DNA from 2 places in the Streptomyces sp. NPDC014734 genome. Region 2 is predicted to be linked to the other one. Evidence: predicted binding sites of a transcription regulator. Region 2 holds the regulator's gene; the other holds the start of a gene.
What was found. Region 2 encodes HspR, which represses chaperone genes until heat shock. Its sites were predicted from a motif close to TTGAGNNNNNNNNNCTCAA; they were not measured.
Positions count from the first base shown of each region.

Region 1: the regulator HspR is predicted to act here: its motif matches at 9,581-9,599, upstream of lon (endopeptidase La).

Region 1 covers NZ_JBIBYN010000001.1:489,695-501,334, reverse strand. Annotated here, with positions in the region: gene fxsT (FxSxx-COOH system tetratricopeptide repeat protein) at 1-945, shown strand, start outside; gene ACF1CT_RS02180 (multifunctional oxoglutarate decarboxylase/oxoglutarate dehydrogenase thiamine pyrophosphate-binding subunit/dihydrolipoyllysine-residue succinyltransferase subunit) at 1,030-4,836, opposite strand; gene ACF1CT_RS02175 (ATP-binding protein) at 5,094-6,170, opposite strand; gene ACF1CT_RS02170 (response regulator transcription factor) at 6,167-6,904, opposite strand; gene ACF1CT_RS02165 (spermidine synthase) at 7,134-7,826, opposite strand; gene ACF1CT_RS02160 (hypothetical protein) at 8,019-8,390, opposite strand; gene ACF1CT_RS02155 (hypothetical protein) at 8,535-9,287, opposite strand; gene lon (endopeptidase La) at 9,622-11,640, shown strand, end outside.
Region 2 covers NZ_JBIBYN010000003.1:163,242-174,881, reverse strand. Annotated here, with positions in the region: gene ACF1CT_RS07285 (sugar transferase) at 1-614, opposite strand, end outside; gene dnaK (molecular chaperone DnaK) at 1,170-3,023, shown strand; gene grpE (nucleotide exchange factor GrpE) at 3,020-3,664, shown strand; gene dnaJ (molecular chaperone DnaJ) at 3,758-4,945, shown strand; gene ACF1CT_RS07265 (heat shock protein transcriptional repressor HspR) at 4,947-5,393, shown strand; gene ACF1CT_RS07260 (helix-turn-helix transcriptional regulator) at 5,873-6,868, opposite strand; gene ACF1CT_RS07255 (hypothetical protein) at 7,000-7,245, shown strand; gene ACF1CT_RS07250 ((2Fe-2S)-binding protein) at 7,242-7,562, shown strand; gene ACF1CT_RS07245 (hypothetical protein) at 7,767-8,654, shown strand; gene ACF1CT_RS07240 (hypothetical protein) at 8,651-9,865, shown strand; gene ACF1CT_RS07235 (hypothetical protein) at 9,962-10,327, shown strand; gene ACF1CT_RS07230 (hypothetical protein) at 10,607-11,640, shown strand, end outside.

The DNA of each region.
Region 1 (11,640 bases), on a different contig from region 2:
CGCACCCTCAACGCACAGAACAACCTCGCCGTGTCGGTCCGGCTGCTCGGCAGGTACGAGGAGTCCCTGGAGCTCAACCGGAGCACTCTGGACAACCGGCGGCAGCTACTGCGCTCGCGCCACACCTGGACCCTGTTCTCCGAGATCAACTACGCCACCGACCTGCGGCTGCTCGGCAGGTACACCGACGCCCTCTCGCTGCAGAACCAGAGCGTCCGGGTGCACCGGCTGGTCATGGGGCCCGACAACCCGCAGACCCTGCGCGCCGAGCACAACCTCGCGCTGTGCCAGTACCGATCGGGCGATCGCGGCAGGGCCGCCGCCCTCTTCACCCGGGTCCTCGAACGGGCGGAACGCGTGCTGGGCGAGAGCGACCCGTTGACCATGATGTTCGCGGTCAGCCAGAGCTTCTTCGCCCGCGAGCACGGCGACATCGACCGGGCCAGGGACATAAGCGAACAGGTCCTCGCGGGCTACGGGGCGATGCTCGGCCAGGCACACCCCTTCGTGGCGGGCACCCGGGCCAACCACGCCCTGATCCTGCGCAACGTGGGGGAGCGGGACCAGGCCCACGCCCTCCTGGAGGAAGCGCTCGCCGACATGACCTCGGCCGTGGGCGAGAACCACCCCTGGACCCTGGGCTGCGCGATCAACGCCTCGGCGCTGCGCAATCTGGTCGGGGACCCGGAATCCGCGGCGGCCCTCACGGACTCGGTCACCACCCGGGCCGTCGAGGTCCTGGGGCGGACCCATCCGCTGACCCTCTCCGCCCGCATCGCCCACGCCGCGGACCTGCGCGGCCTGCGCGAGCGGCAGCGGGCCCAGAAGGTCGAGGACGAAGCGCTGGGGGACCTGGCGGCGACACTCGGCGCCCAGCACGTCCACACCGTCTCGGCCCGTTCCAGGAACCGCCCGTACTGGGACTTCGAGCCGCCGATCGTCTGAGAGCCCGCCGGATCCCGCACACCGGGGGCCCGGCCCCGCGATCGAGTCGCGGGACCGGGCCCCCGGTGTGCGTACGGTGTCCGGTCAGGCGTCGAAGACCTCGGCGACGAGCTGGGCCTGCTCGGCCTGGTGGCGCTTGGCCGAACCGACCGCCGGGGAGGAGCTGCGCGGCCGCGAGATGCGGCGCAGGCGCTCACCGTGCGGGACGTCGGCGCCGACGGCCAGGTCCAGGTGGTCGATCAGGTTCAGGGCGATGAACGGCCAGGCACCCTGGTTGGCCGGCTCCTCCTGGGCCCACAGGTACTTCTCGGCGTTCGGGTACTTGGCGATCTCGGCCTGGAGCTCGGCACCCGGCAGCGGGTACAGGCGCTCCAGCCGGATGATCGCCGTGTCCGTGACACCGCGCTTGACCCGCTCGGCCTCCAGGTCGTAGTAGACCTTGCCGGAGCAGAAGACGACCTTGCGGACGTCGTTCGCGTTCACCGATTCGTCGCCGATCACCGGGCGGAAGCCGCCGGTGGTGAACTCCTCCACCTTCGACGCGGCCGCCTTGAGACGGAGCATCGACTTCGGGGTGAAGACGACCAGCGGCTTGTGGTGCGGGTTGTGCACCTGCCACCGCAGGAGGTGGAAGTAGTTCGACGGCAGGGTCGGCATGGCGACCGTCATGTTGTTCTGCGCACAGAGCTGGAGGAAGCGCTCCGGGCGGGCGGACGAGTGGTCCGGGCCCTGGCCCTCGTAGCCGTGCGGCAGCAGCAGCGTGACGCCGGAGGTCTGGCCCCACTTCTGCTCGGCGGAGGAGATGAACTCGTCGACGACGGTCTGCGCGCCGTTGACGAAGTCACCGAACTGGGCCTCCCAGACGACCAGCGCGTCCGGGCGGGCCAGCGAGTAGCCGTACTCGAAGCCCATCGCCGCGTACTCGCTGAGCAGCGAGTCGTAGACGTTGTAACGGGCCTGGTCGTCGGCGAGGTAGAGCAGCGGGGTGTAGTCCTCGCCGGTCACCTGGTCGACGAGGACCGCGTGGCGCTGGCCGAAGGTGCCGCGGCGGGTGTCCTGGCCGGCGAGCCGGACCGGGGTGCCCTCCATCAGGAGCGAACCGATGGCCAGGGTCTCGCCCATGCCCCAGTCGATCGTGCCGTTCTCCACCGAGGCCGCGCGGCGCTGCATCTGCGGCATCAGACGCGGGTGGACGGTGATCCGGTCGGGGATGTTGACCTGGGACTCCGCGATGACCTTCACGACCTCCTGGGAGACCGCGGTGGTCACGGCGACCGGGAACTCGGGCTGGACCTCGGGGGTGTGCGCCGGGGCCGGCAGCGAGGTGGCCTCGCGGACCTCCGCGAAGACCTTCTCCAGCTGGCCCTGGAAGTCCTGGAGCGCCTGCTCGGCCTCTTCCAGGGTGATGTCGCCGCGACCGATGAGGGACTCGGTGTAGAGCTTGCGCACCGAGCGCTTCTTGTCGATCAGCGTGTACATCTGCGGGTTGGTGAACTCCGGGTTGTCGCCCTCGTTGTGACCGCGGCGGCGGTAGCAGATGAGGTCGATCACGACGTCCTTGTTGAACGCCTGCCGGAACTCGAAGGCGAGCCGGGCGACCCGGACGACGGCCTCGGGGTCGTCGCCGTTCACGTGGATGATCGGCGCCTCGATCATGCGCGCCACGTCGGTGGCGTACATCGAGGAGCGGGAGGACTCCGGGGCGGCGGTGAAGCCGACCTGGTTGTTGATCACCACGTGCACGGTGCCGCCGGTGCGGTAGCCGCGCAGCTGCGACATGTTGAGCGTCTCGGCGACGACGCCCTGGCCCGCGAAGGCCGCGTCGCCGTGGAGCGCGACGGGCAGGACCGTGAAGTCCGTGCCGCCCTTGTTGATGATGTCCTGCTTGGCGCGGGCGATGCCCTCCAGGACCGGGTCGACCGCCTCCAGGTGCGAGGGGTTGGCGGCCAGCGAGACCTTGATCTGCTCGCCGTCCAGTCCGGTGAAGGTGCCCTCGGCGCCCAGGTGGTACTTCACGTCGCCGGAGCCGTGCATCGACCGGGGGTCGAGGTTGCCCTCGAACTCGCGGAAGATCTGCGCGTACGACTTGCCGACGATGTTCGCCAGCACGTTGAGCCGGCCGCGGTGGGCCATGCCGATGACGACCTCGTCGAGGCGGGCCTCGGCGGCGGAGTCGATGACCGCGTCGAGCAGCGGGATGACGGACTCGCCGCCCTCCAGCGAGAACCGCTTCTGGCCGACGTACTTGGTCTGCAGGAACGTCTCGAACGCCTCGGCGGCGTTCAGCCGGCGCAGGATGCGCAGCTGCTCCTCGCGCTCCGGCTGCGGGGTGCGCGTGCGCTCCACCCGGTCCTGGATCCACTTGCGCTGCTTCGGGTCCTGGATGTGCATGAACTCGATGCCGGTGGTGCGGCAGTACGACTCGCGCAGCACACCGAGGATGTCGCGGAGCTTCATCATCGACTTGCCGGCGAAGCCGCCGACCGCGAAGTCCCGCTCCAGGTCCCACAGGGTGAGGCCGTGCTCGGTGATGTCCAGGTCGGGGTGCTTGCGCTGGCGGTACTCCAGCGGGTCGGTGTCGGCCATGACGTGGCCCCGGACCCGGTAGGAGTGGATCAGCTCGAAGACCCGCGCGGCCTTGGTCACGTCGTTGTCGTGCGAGGCGTCGATGTCCGTGAGCCAGCGGACCGGCTCGTACGGGATGCGCAGCGCCTTGAAGATCTCGTCGTAGAACTCGTTCTCGCCGAGCAGCAGCTGGGAGACGATCCGCAGGAACTCGCCGGAGGCGGCGCCCTGGATGACCCGGTGGTCGTACGTCGAGGTCAGCGTCATGACCTTGGAGATGCCCAGCTTGTTCAGGGTGTCCTGGGAGGTGCCCTGGAACTCGGCCGGGTAGTCCATCGCGCCGACGCCCATGATGAGGCCCTGTCCGGGCATCAGGCGGGGCACCGAGTGGACGGTGCCGATGCCGCCGGGGTTGGTCAGCGAGGCGGTGACGCCGGTGAAGTCGTCCATGCCGAGCTTGCCGCTGCGGGCGCGGCGGACGATGTCCTCGTACGCCTGCCAGAACTCGAAGAAGTTGAGCGTCTCGGCCTTCTTGATGGCCGCGACGACCAGCTGGCGGTCGCCGTTCGGCTTGACCAGGTCGATGGCCAGACCGAGGTTGACGTGCTCCGGCTTGACCAGGGTCGGCTTGCCGTCCTTCACCGCGAAGGAGTGGTTCATCGCCGGCATGGCCTTGAGGGCCTGCACCATCGCGTAGCCGATGAGGTGGGTGAAGGAGATCTTCCCGCCCCGGGCGCGCTTGAGGTGGTTGTTGATGACGATGCGGTTGTCGAAGAGCAGCTTCACCGGGACGGCGCGGACGGACGTGGCCGTCGGCAGCTCCAGCGAGGCGTTCATGTTCTTCGCGACGGCGGCCGACGGGCCGCGCAGCGTCACGTACTCGGGGCCCTCGGGCGCCTGGGCGGCGGGGGCCGCCGCGGGCTTCGCCGGGGTCTCGGCCTTCGCGGCGGGGGCCGGAGCGGCCTTCGCCGGGGCGGCCGGGGCGGCCGGAGCGGCCTGTGCGGGGGCCGGGGCCGGTGCGGCGGGCGCGGGTGCGGCGGGGGCCTTCGCGGCAGGGGCCGGAGCCTGTGCCGGAGTGGCCTGCGGTGCGGCGGCGGTCGGGGCCGCGGCGCCGGGAACGGGCTTGTCCGCCGTGCCGGACGCACCCGGCTTGTAGTCGGCGAAGAAGTCCCACCAGGCGCGATCGACCGAATTGGGATCCTGGAGGTACTGCTGGTAGATCTCGTCGACGAGCCACTCGTTGGGGCCGAAGGCGGCTGCCGGGTCGGAACCCGGGCCTGCTTGGTCGGTCGAGATGCTCGAGTTACTGGGGGACTGAGACGACACGGCGGCAACCGCCCTCTTCCGCTTCACAAGGTGATGGACAGCGGAAATCAAGGCTACGCCTCCCCGGCCGTTCCTCGCAGGCGGGGCCACCCATCGTCGCGCAAGTCACATGGAAAGGCGGGTTTCGAGGGTGGAATTGGCGGGAAACAAGCCTGGTTCCGCTCCATCGCGACAACGCCGGACAAGGGCTACGGCCTCCTGGGCGGTACCCCTGGAAGAGAACACGCAGAACGCGTCCTTCCGGTTCGAACCCTACGTCAACCGCGCGGTCGAGGGATCCCCGGAAGAGTGACTCGAATGCGGCAACCGCGATCGGATTCGGCCACTCCGATCCGGCCGCCGTGCAGATCCACCGCCCAGCGGGCGATCGCCAGGCCGAGGCCCGTGCCGCCGTCGCTGCCGGGCCCGTGCGGCGAGGGCACCTCGCCGCGGTTGAAGCGCTCGAAGACCCGGTGCCGCTCCGGTTCCGGAATGCCGGGCCCCTCGTCCAGCACCTCCAGCGCCAGCGACTCCGGGCCCTCGCCGCGCCGTGCCAGCACCTGCACCCTGCCGTGCGGCGGACTGTGCTTGACAGCGTTGTCGATCAGATTGGCCACCACCTGATGGAGCCGTTCGGTGTCCGCGTACGCGGTCAGCTCCGGCGGCGACACGTCCAGGGCCAGGTGCACGTCCTTGCGGGTGTGGTTCCCGGAACCGGAGGCGAGCTGACGGTGCGAGACGGCGAGATTCGCCTCCTTCAGCACGCCCGACAGATACGGCCACACCTCGAAGCGTCCGGTCCTCAGCGTGACCACACCGTTGTCCAGGCGCGACAGGTCCAGCAGCGTCTCGACCAGCCGGCCGAGCCGCTCCGTCTGCTTCAGCGCCGTGCGCATCGTCTCCGGATCGGCCGAGGACACCCCGTCCACGACGTTCTCCAGCACGGCTCTCAGCGCCGCGATGGGGGTGCGCAGCTCGTGCGAGACGTTGGCCACCAGTTCCTTGCGGTGCCGGTCCACCGCCTCCAGGTCGTCCGCCATGCGGTTGATGGTCTGTGCCAGGTCGCCGAGCTCGTCGCGCCGGTCGGCGCCGCTCACCCGTCTGGTGTAGTCGCCGTGCGAGATCGACCGGGCCACGGTCGTCATCTCGTCCAGCGGTGCGGTGAGACCGTGTGCCACGAACTGGGTGATCAGCAGGGTCGCGATCACCGAGAACACGGTGATGAACCGCAGCTCGGTCCTGGTGCGCAGGGCCACCATCAGCAGCCCGGTGGTGATGAACACCGAGATCACCACGAGCGTTCCCAGCTTGGCCTTGACCGAGAAGGGACGCAGTCCGGAGCCGGGCCGGGTCATGTCGCCGGGGTCTCCAGGGCGTAGCCGACGCCGTGCACGGTACGGATCCGCTCCGCGCCGATCTTCCGGCGCAGGGCCTTGATGTGGCTGTCGACGGTACGGGTGCCGGAGGCGTCCGCCCAGTCCCAGACCTCGGCCAGCAACTGCTCGCGGGAGAGCACCGCGCGCGGGGTGTTGGCGAGGCAGACCAGCAGGTCGAACTCGGTCGGCGTGAGGTGGACGTCCTCGGCGCGCACCCGGACCCGGCGCTGGGCGTGGTCGATCTCCAGCTCGCCCAGGCGCAGGATGCCGCTGCGCGGGGTGACCGCGGCCAGCGCCGCCCGCTCGACCCGGCGCAGCAGAACGTGCACCCGGGCCGCGAGCTCACGCATGGAGAACGGTTTGGTCATGTAGTCGTCGGCGCCGACCCCGAGACCGACGAGCATGTCCGTCTCGTCGTCCCGCGCGGTCAGCATCAGCACCGGCACCGGCCGCTGGGCCTGTACCCGGCGGCAGACCTCCAGGCCGTCGAAGCCCGGAAGCATGATGTCGAGCACCATCAGGTCCGGCTGCCACGCCTCGGCGGCGTCCACCGCCGCGGGCCCGTCGAGTGCGGTCTGCACCAGAAAGCCCTCGGCCCGCAGCCGGGCGGAAATGGCATCGACGATCGTGGCGTCGTCCTCGACCACCAGCACCCGGCGCTGCGCGCCCGGGGTGGCCGCGACGCCGTTGTGGGTGGTGTGTGTCTGTTCCATCGCCCCGCCCCTGCCCGTCCTCCCGGGGGCCGTTCCCCCCGGGACGTACGGTCTTCGCTCGTGGATGTCGTGGGTGATCCCGTCACCCGTTCAGCAGCGTAAAGGCAGTGCACTGCTCTCGGCTACGCAGGGTGTAACGGCCGGGGCGCGCCGAAGTGGCGGAGTGTCGGCCTTGTGGCACTTGGCCCCCCGGTCGTCCGGGGCAAAGGGGAAGGAACGGAGAGGGGAATCAGACCGTCCGGATTGCGAGATGCACCACGTCGGGAACACCTCGGGCAACGCCGACCTCTTCCGTCCTTACTCCACTGAATCCGGCATTCCGCAATGCCTGTTCGAAGTCGGCCGAGGGCTGGGCGGACCAGACCGCGAGGACGCCGCCCGGCGTCAGCCGCTCCCGGCAGTCCGCCAGACCGGCGGGGGAGTACAGGTTCGTGTTGTCCTCGGTGACCGTCCAGTCCGGTCCGTTGTCGATGTCCAGACACAAGGCGTCGTAACGTTCCGTAGTCGTCCGCAGGTGCGCGACGAGGTCCGTGGTGAGGATCGACGTACGGGGATCGGCGAGCGCCGCGCGGGAGATCCGGCCCAGTGGCCCCCGCAGGTGCCACTCCACGATCGCCCGCTCCCGTTCGACGACGGCGATCCGCCCCCAGCGCGGTTCGGCGGCGGCCCGGACGAGCGAGAAGCCGACCCCGAGCCCCCCGACGAGCACCGTCGGCTCCGGCCGGTCGGCGGGCAGTGCGGCCAGGGCGGCGTCGATCAGCAGCCGCTCGGACCGGCCGTCCGAGGTGTCCATGAGGAAGCAGCCGTTGGCGATGATCTCGAAGTCGTCCCCCCGTTCCCGCAGCACCACCTCGCCGTACGGGCCGTCGCGGCGGTCGAGCGTGACGGGGGCGGGAACGTGGGTTCCGGGGCGATCGGGCATGGCGCGGCTCTCCGATGGGCGTCGGACGGGGTCCCCGCCATCCTGGCCGCCCGACGGGGTGGACGGCCAGCCGATTGCCGATGGCGTCACCCGGATCGGCCGGACCGGCGCCCGGGGGCCGTGCGCCGACGGTTCGCGGCCCGCCCCGGGCGTGACACGGGACGCCGCGCCGGCCGTGCACCGGGACTCGTGTCAGGCCGCCGGTCGTCGGCCGCCGCCGGGAAGGCGTGCGACGGCGGAGTCGAGCACGGCACCGAACTCCTGCGGGGTGGTGACCCGCGGGCACGAGGTGACGACCTCGTCACCGGTCAGCACGTCGAGATCCGCCCAGCCGCCGCGGTACAGGACGACGTGGAGTTCGGCGCTTTCGTCGGAGCCCAGGACGCGAACACCGACCGAATCCGGGGCGGCGACGACACCCCGGTCGGTCTCCGGCCGCCGGGGCCACGCGGCGGCCCCGTCCCGCCAGGTGAGCGGACCGGGGGCGTGGCCGGACGCGATCCAGACCGGCAGGCGCGCGACGATCTCGGCGGCGGCCCGATCGAGGTCGATGACGTGATCCATGGGGCGATCCTCGCCGATGCCGCTCCGCCGGGTGCGGTGCGGGGCCGCACCGTGCCCGGGACCCGGCCGCCGCTCCGGGCCGGTCGCCGTGCGGTGAATTCCTGACGAACTGGGGAGCGGCAGAGAGCGTCGCGAGCCCGTCCTCTATTGCTCCGCAGCCTGTTGGCCGGCGCCGACGCGGTCGGCGACTGAGAAGTCGGTCTCGCAGTCCGGGCAGGTCGCGTTCCCGAAGACGTAGGTCAGCACATGGGCGACTTCGTGCTGGCCGTCGCCGAGCGCGATGCCGTGGAGGCGCGAGCCGATGGCTTGCAGGTCCGCGGGGCTCGTCGGGCGGAGCGGGCGGGTTTCGACGGGGCCGTCCGACAGGGCGTAGTCCTCGCTGGTGCAGAAGAAACCGCGTTCGCCGAGGACGACGAAAAGGCTGGTTTCGCATCCGGGGCAGGAGACTTCGTATTCCTCGTTCCCGATTCCCCACGCCAGGTCCTCGCTCCATCCCGCGACGCCCTCGAAGCCGAGCATGGATTCCAGGAGCTCGACGTATTCGGTCCGGTCGGTCGCGGTCCGCAGACGGCGGTTCACCGATGCCAGCAGGGCCGCGATTTCCGTCGAGTGCCGGGTGCGGACATCGCGCGCTTCATGCGGCTGCTCGGCGCCCGCCATGATGGCCCCCGCCAGACCCAGGGCGTTCACGGCCTGTTCCCGGTCTTCGCTCTCGGCCATGTCGGCCAGCCAGGGCAGCGCCGCGAAGCTGGCCGGGTAGACGGTGCCTTGATGGCAGAGCGCGGACCACAGGTCGTTCCAGAGCTCCGGCTCGGGCTCGGAGGCGATGAGTGCCAGCAGGGCGGGTATGTCCTCGGCGGAGCCGTAGGCGTGGCTGAGTTGCGGCCAATCTGTCATGCCGGGGATCGAACCATGCCCGTGGCTGCCGGGGACGAGGGGGCGGCCACTCTCCGGCCCGGGAGGTGAACCCGCGGGACGGTGATCGGGCCCTGCCGGGTGCGTACGAAAACCCGGGACGGGCCGGAGGGGCCGTAGGGGACCTCCCGGACCGGAAAGGAGCGCGCGGAGCGTCGTGCGGTCGGGCCTTCCGGCCGGCAGCACCGCCGCGCAGATCGTGCGGGTGGTGACAACGGCCGCCCCTGATCGCTCACGGCGAACACGCTCGGGGAACAAGGGAACGCTCAGGAGCATTGAGTCTGCATAGCTCAACTTGACTGCCGAAGGGGAGATCATGGCTACTGAGTCCAATGCGGTCACTCCGCTCGCCCTGCCCGTGCTGCCGCTCGACGACGAGGTCGTGCTGCCCGGGATGGTGGTGCCCCTGGACCTGTCCGACACCGAGGTGCGCGCCGCCGTGGAGGCCGCGCAGGCCGCAGCCCGCGAGGGCGGCGGGAAGCCCGAGGTGCTGCTCGTGCCGCGCATCGACGGGACCTACACCGGAACCGGTGTCCTCGGCACCGTCGAGCAGGTCGGGCGGCTGTCGGACGGAGATCCGGGCGCACTCATCCGCGGCCGGGGCCGGGTGCGGATCGGGGCCGGGACCAGCGGACCGGGCGGGGCGCTGTGGGTGGAGGGGACGCGGGTCGACGCCGTCGTGCCCGACCCCCTTCCGGGCGCCGCCGCCGAACTCGTCAAGGAGTACAAGGCGCTCGCCACGAGCTGGCTGAAGAAGCGCGGGGCCTGGCAGGTCGTGGACCGGGTCCAGCAGATCGAGGACATCTCCGCGCTCGCCGACGATTCCGGATACTCGCCCTTCCTGACCACCGCCCAGAAGGTGCGGCTCCTGGAGACCGCGGACCCGGTCGCCCGGCTGAAGCTCGCCATCCAGTGGCTCGGCGAACACCTCGCCGAACAGGACGTCGCCGAGTCCATCGCCAAGGACGTCCAGGAGGGCGTCGACAAGCAACAGCGCGAATTCCTGCTGCGGCGCCAGCTGGACGCCGTCCGCAAGGAGCTCGCCGGACTCAACGGGGACCCGGAGGACGAGTCCGACGACTACCGGGTGCGCGTCGAGGCCGCCGACCTTCCCGAGCACGTCCGCGAGGCGGCGCTCAAGGAGGTCGACAAGCTGGAGCGCGCCTCCGACCAGAGCCCGGAGGGCTCCTGGATCCGCACCTGGCTCGACACCGTCCTCGAACTGCCGTGGACGAAGCGGACCGAGGACGCCTACGACATCCGCGGTGCCCGGGAGATCCTGGACGCCGAGCACGCGGGCCTCCAGGACGTGAAGGAGCGGATCACCGAGTACCTCGCCGTGCGCAAGCGGCGCTCCGACCGGGGCCTCGGCGTCGTCGGCGGCAGGCGCGGCGGTGCCGTGCTGGCGCTGGTCGGACCGCCCGGTGTCGGCAAGACCTCGCTCGGCCAGTCGGTGGCGCACGCCATGGGCCGCGAGTTCGTCCGCGTCGCGCTCGGCGGTGTCCGCGACGAGGCGGAGATCAGGGGCCACCGGCGCACCTACGTCGGCGCGCTGCCGGGCCGCATCGTCCGAGCCGTCAAGGAGGCCGGTTCGATGAACCCGGTCGTCCTGCTCGACGAGATCGACAAGGTCGGCTCCGACTTCCGGGGCGACCCGGCGGCGGCCCTCCTCGAAGTTCTCGACCCGGCCCAGAACCACACGTTCCGCGACCACTATCTGGAGGTCGAACTCGACCTCAGCGACGTCGTGTTCCTGGCCACCGCCAATGTGCTCGAAGCCATCCCGGAGGCCCTGCTCGACCGCATGGAGCTGGTCCGGCTCGACGGCTACACCGAGGACGAGAAGGTCGTCATCGCCCGCGACCACCTGGTCCCGCGCCAGCTGGAACGGGCCGGTCTGGCGACGGACGAGGTGACGCTCGACGAGTCCGCGCTGCGCAGGCTGGCCGGCGAGTACACCCGCGAGGCGGGCGTGCGGAACCTGGAACGGGCAGTCGCCCGGCTGCTCCGCAAGGTCGCCGCCCAGCACGAGCTGGGTGACCGGGAGCTGCCGTTCACGGTCACCGAGGCCGATCTGCGCGCGCTGATCGGACGGCCGCACCACGTGCCCGAGTCGGCCCAGGACCCGGCCGAGCGCCGCACCTCGGTGCCGGGCGTGGCCACCGGACTCGCGGTGACCGGCGCGGGCGGCGACGTGCTGTTCGTGGAGGCGTCGCTGGCCGACCCGGAGACCGGGGCCTCCGGACTGACCCTCACCGGGCAGCTCGGCGACGTGATGAAGGAGTCCGCGCAGATCGCGCTGAGCTTCCTCAGGTCGCACGGCGCGGAGCTTGAG
Region 2 (11,640 bases):
TCTGTGTCGCTCAGGCGCGCCTTGCCGAAGCCGGGGAGCCCGCGCGACGCCCGGCGCAGCGGGATGCAGGCGGCTTCCAGCAGGACGGCGAGGTCGAGGCGCATCCCGTGGTGCTCGGCGTAGTGCTGGTCGAGCAGGACGGGCTCGTCCCACGGCATCCCGGAGCGGGAGCGTACCTGCGCGAGGCCGGTGAGGCCCGGTTTGAGTGCCAGCCGCCAGTGTTCCGCGCCGGTGGGGGTGATGGTGCCGGCGGGGGACGGCGCGTCGGGGAGGGCGGCGGCGTCCGGTGGCAGGGGTTCCGGGCCGACGAGCGAGAGATCTCCGCGTACGACGTGCGGCAGCCGGGACAGCACGTCCAGGCGCAGTCGCCGGGTCCGCAGCGTACGCAGGACGAACACCCTGCCTCCCAGGCCGACCCGGGGTGAGCGGGTGACGACACCGCCCGGCGGCCTGCGCGCCGCGAGGACGAGGGCGGCTGCGGCGAGTGCGGGAGCGGCAAGGATCAGCAGGGTCGAGCCGAGGGCGAGGTCCAGGGTGCGTTTGGCCGACGGCCGCCGAACCGCGAGGCGTACGGGCGGGAGCCTCCCCGGGTGCGTCGGGTGCGTCGGGTGGATCGCGGACGGGCGGGTCGTGGGCGGGTGATGCGCCGGGAGGTCTGCGGAGAGGCGATCCGCCGGGAGGTGTGCGGGCGGGAGATTCGCCGGTCGGCCCGCCGATGCGTCCGTCCGCGCCCGTTCCCGCACCCATGCACGTGCACGTGCCCGTTCCCGTTCCCGTTCCCGTTCCCGGGTCCATGCTCGTGTCCATGCCCGAGTCCATGCCTCGATCGGGCCTGTCTCCCGTGCCCGCGTCCACCTTCGTGGCTGTGTTCGTCTTCGCGGCGGTGTCCGTTTCCATGTCTGCATCGTTCGCACCTGCCTGGGGTCGGACGGATTGGATGCCTTTTTTGGGTTACTCGCGGCAATTTGTGACAGAACGATCCCATGGAGCCAAGATGGGGGAGCGGTGCGTGTGGGGTGGTGGGGGTGGGTGTCGCCTCCGGTTCGGGAGTCCGAGTGGGGCCGATGCACGATAGTTGAGCCTCCATGACTCAACTCTGTTGACACTGGGGTGCGTGTCATGCATCCTTGAGTCAGTTCCGCTCAAGTAGGCAAGTTGGAGGAATCGAAATGGCACGTGCGGTCGGCATCGACCTGGGCACGACTAACTCCGTCGTCAGCGTTCTCGAAGGCGGCGAGCCCACCGTCATCACCAACGCAGAGGGCGCCAGGACCACGCCGTCCGTCGTCGCCTTCGCGAAGAACGGCGAGGTGCTGGTCGGCGAGGTCGCCAAGCGCCAGGCTGTGACCAACGTCGACAGGACCATCCGGTCGGTCAAGCGCCACATGGGCACCGACTGGAAGATCGACCTGGACGGCAAGAGCTTCAACCCGCAGCAGATGAGCGCCTTCATCCTGCAGAAGCTGAAGCGCGACGCCGAGTCGTACCTGGGCGAGAAGGTGACCGACGCGGTCATCACCGTCCCCGCGTACTTCAACGACTCCGAGCGTCAGGCCACCAAGGAGGCCGGCGAGATCGCGGGCCTGAACGTCCTGCGCATCGTCAACGAGCCGACGGCCGCCGCGCTGGCCTACGGGCTCGACAAGGACGACCAGACGATCCTCGTCTTCGACCTCGGTGGCGGCACCTTCGACGTGTCGCTGCTGGAGATCGGCGACGGCGTCGTCGAGGTCAAGGCCACCAACGGTGACAACCAGCTCGGTGGTGACGACTGGGACCAGCGTGTCGTGGACTACCTGGTGAAGCAGTTCGCCAACGGGCACGGCGTGGACCTGTCCAAGGACAAGATGGCTCTCCAGCGTCTCCGCGAGGCCGCGGAGAAGGCGAAGATCGAGCTCTCGTCCTCGACCGAGACCACGATCAACCTGCCCTACATCACGGCGTCGGCCGAGGGCCCGCTGCACCTTGACGAGAAGCTCACGCGCTCGCAGTTCCAGCAGCTCACCGCGGACCTCCTGGACCGCTGCAAGACCCCGTTTCACAACGTCATCAAGGACGCGGGCATCCAGCTCTCCGAGATCGACCACGTCGTTCTCGTCGGTGGCTCCACCCGCATGCCGGCCGTCACCGAGCTCGTCAAGGAGCTGACCGGCGGCCAGGAGGCCAACAAGAGCGTGAACCCGGACGAGGTCGTCGCCATCGGCGCCTCGCTCCAGGCCGGTGTCCTCAAGGGCGAGGTCAAGGACGTCCTGCTGCTCGACGTCACCCCGCTGTCCCTCGGTATCGAGACCAAGGGCGGCATCATGACGAAGCTCATCGAGCGCAACACCACGATCCCGACCAAGCGCTCCGAGATCTTCACGACGGCCGAGGACAACCAGCCGTCCGTGCAGATCCAGGTCTACCAGGGCGAGCGCGAGATCGCGGCGTACAACAAGAAGCTCGGGATGTTCGAGCTGACCGGTCTGCCGCCGGCCCCGCGCGGTGTCCCGCAGATCGAGGTCTCCTTCGACATCGACGCCAACGGCATCATGCACGTCACCGCCAAGGACCTCGGTACCGGCAAGGAGCAGAAGATGACCGTCACCGGCGGCTCCTCGCTGCCGAAGGACGAGGTCAACCGGATGCGTGAGGAGGCCGAGCAGTACGCGGAGGAGGACCACCGCCGTCGCGAGGCCGCCGAGTCCCGCAACCAGGGCGAGCAGCTCGTCTACCAGACGGAGAAGTTCCTCAAGGACAACGAGGACAAGGTCCCCGGTGACGTGAAGGCGGAGGTGGAGACCGCGGTCAACGAGCTGAAGGAGAAGCTCAAGGGCGAGGACTCCGCCGAGATCCGTACCGCCACCGAGAAGGTCGCGGCCGTCTCCCAGAAGCTGGGCCAGGCGATGTACGCCGGCGCCCAGGCCGACGGTGCCCCGCAGGGCGACCCGCAGCCGGGTGCCCAGCAGGGCAAGGCCGATGACGACGTCGTCGATGCCGAGATCGTGGACGACGAGAAGGACACGAAGGGCGGTGCGGTGTGAGCGAGGAGACTCCGGGCTTCGAGGAGAAGCCCGACGTCCCCTCCGGCACTGACGGAGCCGAGCCGAAGGACGCCCCTTCCTCCTCGAAGGAAGAGGCGTCCCCGGCCGGGGACGCAGTAGAGACCGTCGGTCTGACGGCCCAGCTGGACCAGGTCCGCACCGCGCTCAACGAGCGCACGGGCGACCTCCAGCGGCTCCAGGCCGAGTACCAGAACTACCGTCGTCGCGTCGAGCGGGACCGGGCCGCGGTCAAGGAGATCGCGGTCGCCAACCTGCTGTCCGAGCTCCTGCCGGTGCTCGACGACATCGGACGGGCCCGTGACCACAAGGAGCTCGTGGGCGGGTTCAAGTCGGTGGCCGAATCGGTGGAGACGGTCGTCGCGAAGCTGGGTCTGCAGCAGTTCGGCAAGGAGGGCGAGCCCTTCGACCCGACGATCCACGAGGCCCTGATGCACTCGTACGCGCCGGATGTCACGGAGACGACCTGCGTGTCGATCCTGCAGCCGGGGTATCGGATCGGCGAGCGCACCATCCGCCCCGCGCGGGTGGCCGTGGCCGAACCGCAGCCGGGCGCGACTCCGGCCGCGTCCAAGGAAGAGAAGACAACCGACGAGGAGAGCGGTGGCAGCGAGGAGGTCTGACATTCCGTCTGACCGCCTCGCGGCGCACCGCCCGGCCATGCGACCGGCCGACAGGCTGGTCGCACGGCCGTTCGTCCGGAAGGAGGGACGTCGATGAGCACGAAGGACTTCGTCGAGAAGGACTACTACAAGGTCCTCGGCGTCCCCAAGGACGCCACCGACGCCGAGATCAAGAAGGCGTACCGGAAGCTCGCCCGCGAGTACCACCCGGACGCCAACAAGGGCGACGACAAGGCTGAGGAGCGCTTCAAGGAGATCTCCGAGGCGAACGACATCCTCGGCGACACCAAGAAGCGCAAGGAGTACGACGAGGCGCGCGCCCTCTTCGGCAACGGTGGATTCCGTGCCGGACCGGGGGGCGCCGGAGGCAACTTCAACTTCGACCTGGGCGACCTCTTCGGCGGTGCGCAGGGCGGGGGCCAGGGCGGCGGTGCCGGCGGATTCGGCGGTGGCGGCGGCCTGGGCGACGTCTTCGGCGGCCTGTTCAACCGGGGCGGCACGGGGACGCGGGTGCAGCCGCGCCGCGGTCAGGACATCGAGTCCGAGGTGACGCTCAGCTTCACCGAGGCGGTCGAGGGGGCCACGGTCCCGTTGCGGATGTCCAGCCAGGCGCCCTGCAAGGCGTGCTCCGGCACCGGCGACAAGAACGGCACCCCGAGGGTCTGCCAGACCTGTCTCGGCACCGGCCAGGTGTCGCGCGGCACCGGCGGCGGCTTCTCGCTCACCGACCCCTGTGTGGACTGCAAGGGCCGGGGCCTCATCGCCCAGGACCCCTGCGACGTGTGCAAGGGCAGCGGCCGGGCGAAGTCCTCCCGGACCATGCAGGTCCGGATTCCGGCGGGCGTCTCGGACGGCCAGCGGATCCGGTTGCGTGGCAAGGGCGGCCCGGGCGAGCGCGGCGGACCGGCCGGCGACCTGTACGTCGTGGTCCATGTCGACGCCCACCCGGTCTTCGGACGCAAGGGCGACAACCTCACGGTCACCGTGCCCGTCGACTTCACGGAGGCGGCGCTCGGCGGCGAGGTGAAGGTGCCCACGCTCGGCGGCCCGCCGGTCACCCTGAAACTGCCGGCCGGTACCCCCAACGGGCGCACGATGCGCGCCCGGGGCAAGGGCGCGTTCCGCAAGGACGGCACCCGCGGCGACCTGCTGGTCACCGTCGAGGTGACGGTTCCCAAGGAGCTCGGTCCCGAAGCCAGGGAGGCGCTGGAGGCATACCGGAAGGCGACCGTGGGCAGCGATCCGCGGGCGGAGCTGTTCCAGGCGGCGAAGGGAGCTTGAGGTGGACGGCCGACGACGCAATCCGTACGAACTGACCGATGAGACCCCGGTGTACGTGATCTCGATCGCGGCCCAGCTCTCGGGCCTCCATCCGCAGACACTGCGCCAGTACGACCGCCTCGGCCTGGTCTCGCCCGACCGCACGGCCGGGCGCGGCAGGCGCTACTCGGCCCGCGACATCGAACTGCTGCGCAACGTGCAGCAGTTGTCGCAGGACGAGGGGATCAACCTCGCCGGTATCAAGCGCATCATCGAACTGGAGAACCAGGTCGCCGCGCTCCAGCAGCGCGTCGCCGAGCTCTCGGCGGCGGTGGACGGCGCGGCGGCGGCGATGCAGCAGCGCGAGGCCCAGGTGCACGCCTCGTACCGGCGCGACCTGGTCCCGTATCAGGACGTGCAGCAGACCAGCGCTTTGGTGGTCTGGCGGCCCAAGCGGCCGAAGGACTGAGCGGCCCGAAGTACTGGGCGGCCGAAGGGCTGGGCGGCCGAGACGTCGGCATGGGGCCGGGCGGCCGGAATGCCGGTCCGGGCCGGGTGGCCGAAACGCCGAGCAGGGGCCGAGCGCGTCGGAGGCCGAGCAGTCGGAGGGCCGGGGAGTCGATCTGTGGATCGGGTTCCCGGCCCTCCGCCATTGCCGTTGCGTCGTGGCCGCGTGCGTGCGGCCGGGGTGGTGCGTTCCGGCGGCCCGTGACCGCCGTGCGGCCGGGCCCCGCGTCGAATTCCCTCGCCGGATTCCTCGCCGAGCCTTGTGCCGTGCCGTGCTGTGCCGACCGTCCTGTTCGCCTGGGCCGTGGGCCGTGGGCCGTGGGCGGCAGGGTGGAGGCAGGGCGGCACGGTGGCACGCCACGGTGTGCGGAGCGCGAGGAGCCGTCGGCGGAGTGGGCCGGTACGCCGCGGACGGTGTGACGGGTGTGACCCCTACCGTCGTCAGTTCTCTTCCTCTTCCTCTTCCTCCAGGATTCCCGACCTGGCGATCAGATAGCCGAGCTGGGCACGGCTGTTGCTGCCGAGAGCGGCACTGAGTTTCGCGATATGGGCGCGGCAGGTGCGCACGTTCATGCCGAGGCGGCGGGCTATGGCCTCGTCGACGTGCCCCTCGACGAGGAGTTTCGCGATGGAATGCCGTACTCCGGAGATGCCTTCGAGCGTGGGGTCGTACGGGACCTGCTCCTGGAGCGGGACCGCGCGCCGCCAGAACTGTTCGAAGACGCTGGTGAGGTACTCCACGATGCCGGGGTGCCGCAGTTCCAGCGCCACCTTCCGATCGTCCGTGGCGGGTATGAAGGCGACCGTGTTGTCGAAGATCATGAGGCGTTCGATGAGCTCTTCGAGCGTACGGATCTCCACCTTCCCCTCGGCCATGCGTTCCGCGTAGTTGAGGGTTCCGTGGCTGTGCCGGACGGTGTGCTGGTAGAGGGTGCGCATGCCGACGCCGCGCTGGGTGAGGATGTTGCCGCGCTCGATCGCGATGTTGAGCGCGTCCTCGCTGCGGCCACCGCCGGGCTGGATGGTGAGAACTTCCGACGTGCACTCGGTCAGGGCGAGTTCGATGGAGGCGTTGATCCTGTCCATGCCTTCGAGCACCGTGATCGCGTGCGTGGTCGGCGGCGCCTGGGCGCTGATGGCCATGAAGGGTTCGAATGCCTCGGTCAGCTCGACCGAGAGGCGTCGGCGGTCCTGGATCTCCCGCTCTATCGGGTGCAGCCGTTGCGTCAGAGCGGCGAACGGCGGAACCGGTCTGAGCCAGTCGGCGTCGTCCGGATCCGGGTGCAGCAGTGCGAAGTCAAGGAGACAGGGGGCGAGTCCCACCTCGCTCCGGGCGATCTTTCCGACACTCAGTGCACTGGCGTACAACCGCGCCCCCTCGTCGCACAGGGCACTGACAGGGTGGGGATGTGTCGCTTTTGCTTCACCTGTAACCATTTATCCACCCCCCAGGAACATGAATCTACAGGAACATGATGCATCGCTTCTGTGGCATTGACGTGCCTCAATGAGCGATCGTCTTGTCATGCGGGGGAGAGGAAACCTTGGAAGTGAGGACGAAGCCCACTATGAGTAACAAGATGCTTCGCTCGGTGCTTGCTGTGACCTTCTCCGCCGGGCTGACATTCGGGGTGATCGGGACCCTGGACCTTGCTTGGGACAGTGCGCCCACGGGCAAGGCGACGGTGCGGGCGCAGGACATGGCGCCTCCGGACCTGGCCTGGGATCTTGTGCCGACGAAGGGTACCGACGCGCAGCTGACGGAGTCGGACCTGGCCTGGGATCTCGTCCCGGCGAAAACCGCGGGCGCATGACCATCCCACCGGACGACCGGACCTTCCGGCGAGAGATGGCGACCGCCTACCGGTCGGGCTGGCACTTCATCGACCTGGTCACCGCCGTCCCCCGCTGCGGCGACTCGTTGATGGTCACCCTGTTCGGCGACCCCATCGTCGTCGCCCGCGAGGAGGACGACGAGGTGCGCGCCTACCGTTGCCTGCGCAAACCGCGTGGCGCGCCGCAGCCCGTCCGCTGTGCGATTCGGTACGACATGATCTTCGTGAACCTGGACCGGCGGGACCACCAACTGTTCGAACCCGAGACCGTTTCCGCCACCCCCCGCAGTGCCTGAGCGATCCCCCGTCGTTACATGTCGCTCAGTCACTCCCCCACACAACGGCGCCATCGTGACCTGAACACGATGGCGCCGTTGTGCATGGTTCGGCCCGGAATTCGAGCAACACGCCTCGCGCGGAAAGCGAGTTGACTTTCCATCACCGGATGGGCAAGGTCTCAGCTCCTTCCCATCCTTCCCTTTCCCTCCGGGGGGCCGCCCATGAGTGGACACGAGATCGAGCGCCTGCCCGGCTGGCGCGGTGGCGATGGCAACGCCGCGTATCTCGACAAGACACTGCGCCACCACGCGGTCGAGGTGTCCTTCGACGACACCGTCAGCTGGAGGACGTTGCTCACCCTCTGGCTTCGTGCCGCCGCCGTGGCGATGGCGGTGTTCTTCGTCTTCGCGTTCTTCGGGTTCTTCGGGGGAGTCGCCGCCGACGACCCGGAGGCCATCTTCTTCGGCGCGCCGATGCTGGGCGCGCAGTGCGGGTTCGTCGCGTTCTGGATCGTCCTGCTGGTCTCGAAGGTCAGTGAACCGATCGGGGAGTGGCGGGTGCTGCTCGCCGATCAGGCGCAGCACACCGAGTCCGCGTACGTGGAGATCGCCCGGGTGGTCCGGGAGCGCCGGCTCCCGATGGTCCCGGTGTTCCGCCGGATCCGGACCGGTGGCCGGTACCCGCACGTGACGCACCGGATGGTGCTCCAGGACGGCAGCTACATCGCTTACCTGTCCGTGTTCGCCTACGGCACCAGCCTCTACATGGGCTGGACGATGTGGCGCAACCGCCGGGGCACGAGGCTCGTGGGCCAGTTCCTGGCGGACATCGGGCGCGGGGTGTTCGGGGGCTCCGACCTGGAGAAGGCCATGATGCGGACCGAGCCGCCGCGTGCCATGCGCGAGGCACTGCACGCCGCCGCCCGCGAGGGGCTGCACGTGGCGATCGAGGGCCGGGTGGTCTCCCCGGCGGTGGCCTTCCCGCAGGGCATGCCGTACATCGAGGAGGACGCTGCGGCTCCTGTCCCGGCCCATGCTCCGGCGGCGCCCCCGGTACCGCCCTCGGTGCCGCCGCAGCAGCCGTGGCCGGGCCCGGGACGCGAGCATTGAGTGCGGCGGACGCGGCCGACGCGCCGTTCGGTACGACGGCCGGTGTGCCGAACGGCGTTCTCACCGCGGCCTCGACGCGGGGCGGCTGGGCGTGGGTCGCGGTGCGGCTCGCGCCCGCCGCGCTGCTCGACGAACACCGCGGGTACGCCGATGTCCCCGAGGCGCGGCGCCTCGCCGAGGCCGTCCACGGTGAGAGTGCTTGGCTGCAGTCCCTGCTGACGCCGGGCGCGGGCCTCCGCTTCGAGCTGCGGGTGCGCAACGATCCCCCCTCCGGGCTGCTGCACGCGGCGCTGCTCGGCCAGGTCCGCGCGGCCGACGAGCACGCCGCGGTGCGGGCCGCGCTCGCGCTGCGCGACCGGCTCGCGTACACACCGCGCCACGTGCGGGCGGAGGCGGTCACCGACACCGCGGAGGTGCGCCACTGGCTGGCACCCCTCACCCCCCACCCGCAGGGGCTCGCCGAACTGCGCAAACCGCTGGCGCACGCGCCGTGCACGCGGAACGACACGGGGCGCGCGGTCTCCTTCGCGGTGTCGCCGCTGGCGGCCGGTGCGCGGTCCTGGGAGCCGGTCTGGGCGGAGCTGGGCCGCCTCGCGTTCCCGGCGCTGTTCGGGGTCTGCCTGGAGCCGTACGCGCCCGGAGAGGATGTCCGGGCCGCGTTCGGCGCGCTGGCGCAGGAGTACGCGCACCTCTCCGTACCGGGCCCGGTACGGCCCACCTGGAACGCTCCCGCGCCGCCGGACGCGTTCGCGGGCCGAGCGGTCGTGGCGGCTCGGGACGCGATGGTCCGCTACGCCGGTCCCGCGTTCCGGGCCCGGGCCTCGCTGGCCGGTGCCGGACCGCTGCCGCCGGGACTGGCCGAGCAGATCGCCGCCGCGGCGGGTGGTGCCGTCGTCCGCAGGCCGCCGGTCGAGGAGGCCGGTCCGGCGTGGGCCAACATCGCCGGGCTCAACCGGAACTGGCTGGACGCGACCTACGGGCAGGGCGCCCCCGCCCGATCGCTCAACCCGGTGGAACGCCTCCTCGCCGACCTGCTGGACGTGTCCGAGGCGGCGACCGCGTTGCGCCTCCCGTACGAAGCCGCCGGCCATCAGCCGCTGTTCGCGACGCCGGAGCGGGTACCGGACCCCCGGGCGGGGCACGGCATGGCGGCCGGACGCCGGGCGGGGCCGTACGGCGAGGACCCGGGCGCGCCTCGGTTCGACGTCTGAGCGGTTCGGCGTCCGTGCGAGCCGATACGCCCGAGTGCGCGTTCCGGGAACGACGCGAATGAAACAAGCAGGGCGAAGTGGACGGAAAGGTCTGTTGTGCAGGAGTACGTCATTGAGTTTCCCGGCGATCGCGCCGGCGCGGACGCGCACGCCCGCGCGCTGGCCGGATGGCTGGACGACAGCGACGAGCTGCGCGGTGCCGCCCGGGTCCGCATGGTGCCGCCGAGCCCCGGCGAGCAGGGTGGCGCGGCCGACGCGGTGGTGGTCCTCGCGGCCGCGGCGCCGCTCTACGTCCCGTTCTTCAACTGGCTCGTCGAGCGTCGCAAGTCCCACCGGGTGACGGTCCGGGTGGTGCGGCCGGACGGAACCGAGCAGGAGATCGAGGCGGGCAGCGCGGACGACGCCGCGCGCCTGCTCGGCGAGGTGCGGTCCGCGCTCCAGGCGTCCGACGGGGGCGAATGAGCGACGGGGGCCGCCGGACCGGGACGGGGCGCGGTACGTGGGAGGGGGCGGGGACGGGTATGGGCGGGGGAGCGGGAGCGGGAACGGCTCGTGACGCCGGACCCGGCCGTGGTGCGGGGAGGGCCTGAGGTGCAGGGCGTTCCTGCGGTACCGGGAGGTCCCGGGGCACAGGGCGTTCCTGCGGTGCTGCGGGGCGTTCCTGCGGTGCCGGGGAGCTCTGCGGTGCCGGGGAGCTCTGCGGTGCTGCGGGGCGTTCCTGCGGTCCCGGGGAGCTCTGCGGTGCCGGGGCCGTTGCCGGACTCGCTGGTGGTGCCCGACCGGGCGAACGCGCGTCTGGTGCTGGTCGGCTCGGCCACTTTCACCCGAGGTCTCACGCCCCTTCCTGCCGCCGCGGCCGACGTACGGGATCTGGCCGGAGCGCTCGCGGGGCCGGGCGGACTCTTCGACCCGTCGGCGCTGGCCACCTTCGTCGACCCGGTGGAGCCCGGCCTCGTGCTCGACCGGCTCCACTCGTACGCGGACCTCGCCGCCCCGCTCGACCTGCTGCTCTTCTACTACGCGGGGCACGGGGTGTGCGCGGAGAGCGGCCGGCTGTGCCTCGCGCTGCCCGGCACCGTCGACGTGCCGAAGGCGGCAGGGCGTACCTCGCTGCCCGCCGAGGACGTCTTCGCCGCGATGCGCGGCGCCCGGGCCCGCCATCGGGTGGTGATCCTCGACTGCTGTTTCGCGGGCCGCGCCCTGGACGCCCCGTCGGCGGCCGACCTGCATCTGCTGCTGGCCTCCGACCGGATCAGCCGGGCCCTGACGCATCCGTCCGGGGAGGGGAACACCGCCTTCACCATGGAACTGCTGCTCCTGCTGAGCGCCGGTGACCCGGAGGGAGCCCGTCACCTCGGGCTGGACGCGCTCTTCCGGCGGCTGGTGGAGGCGCTGCCGGGGCGTGATCCACTGCGGCCGCCGCGCCCGCTCCAGCGGACCGTGAACCTGAGCGGGGACGTGGCCCTCGCGGTCAACCCGGCGTACGGGACGGGGCGCACGGCGCAGGGGCTCGCGCGCCGTGCGCGCCTGGCGGACCGTGTCGGGCGAGCCGGTCATTCGGCACGGGCGGGGGCGCTTTTCGGCAGGATCGCCGCGGACGCGGCCGAGGTGCTGCCGCCGGGCCGTGAACGCTTCCGGTACGAGCGGGCGCACGCGGCCTGGACCGGGGCGTCGGGCGATGCGGCGGGCGCCACCGCCCTGCTCGACGGCATCGTGGCGCGCATGACGACCCTGCTTCCCGGCGACGACGAGGATCTGCGGGCCGCGCGCACGAG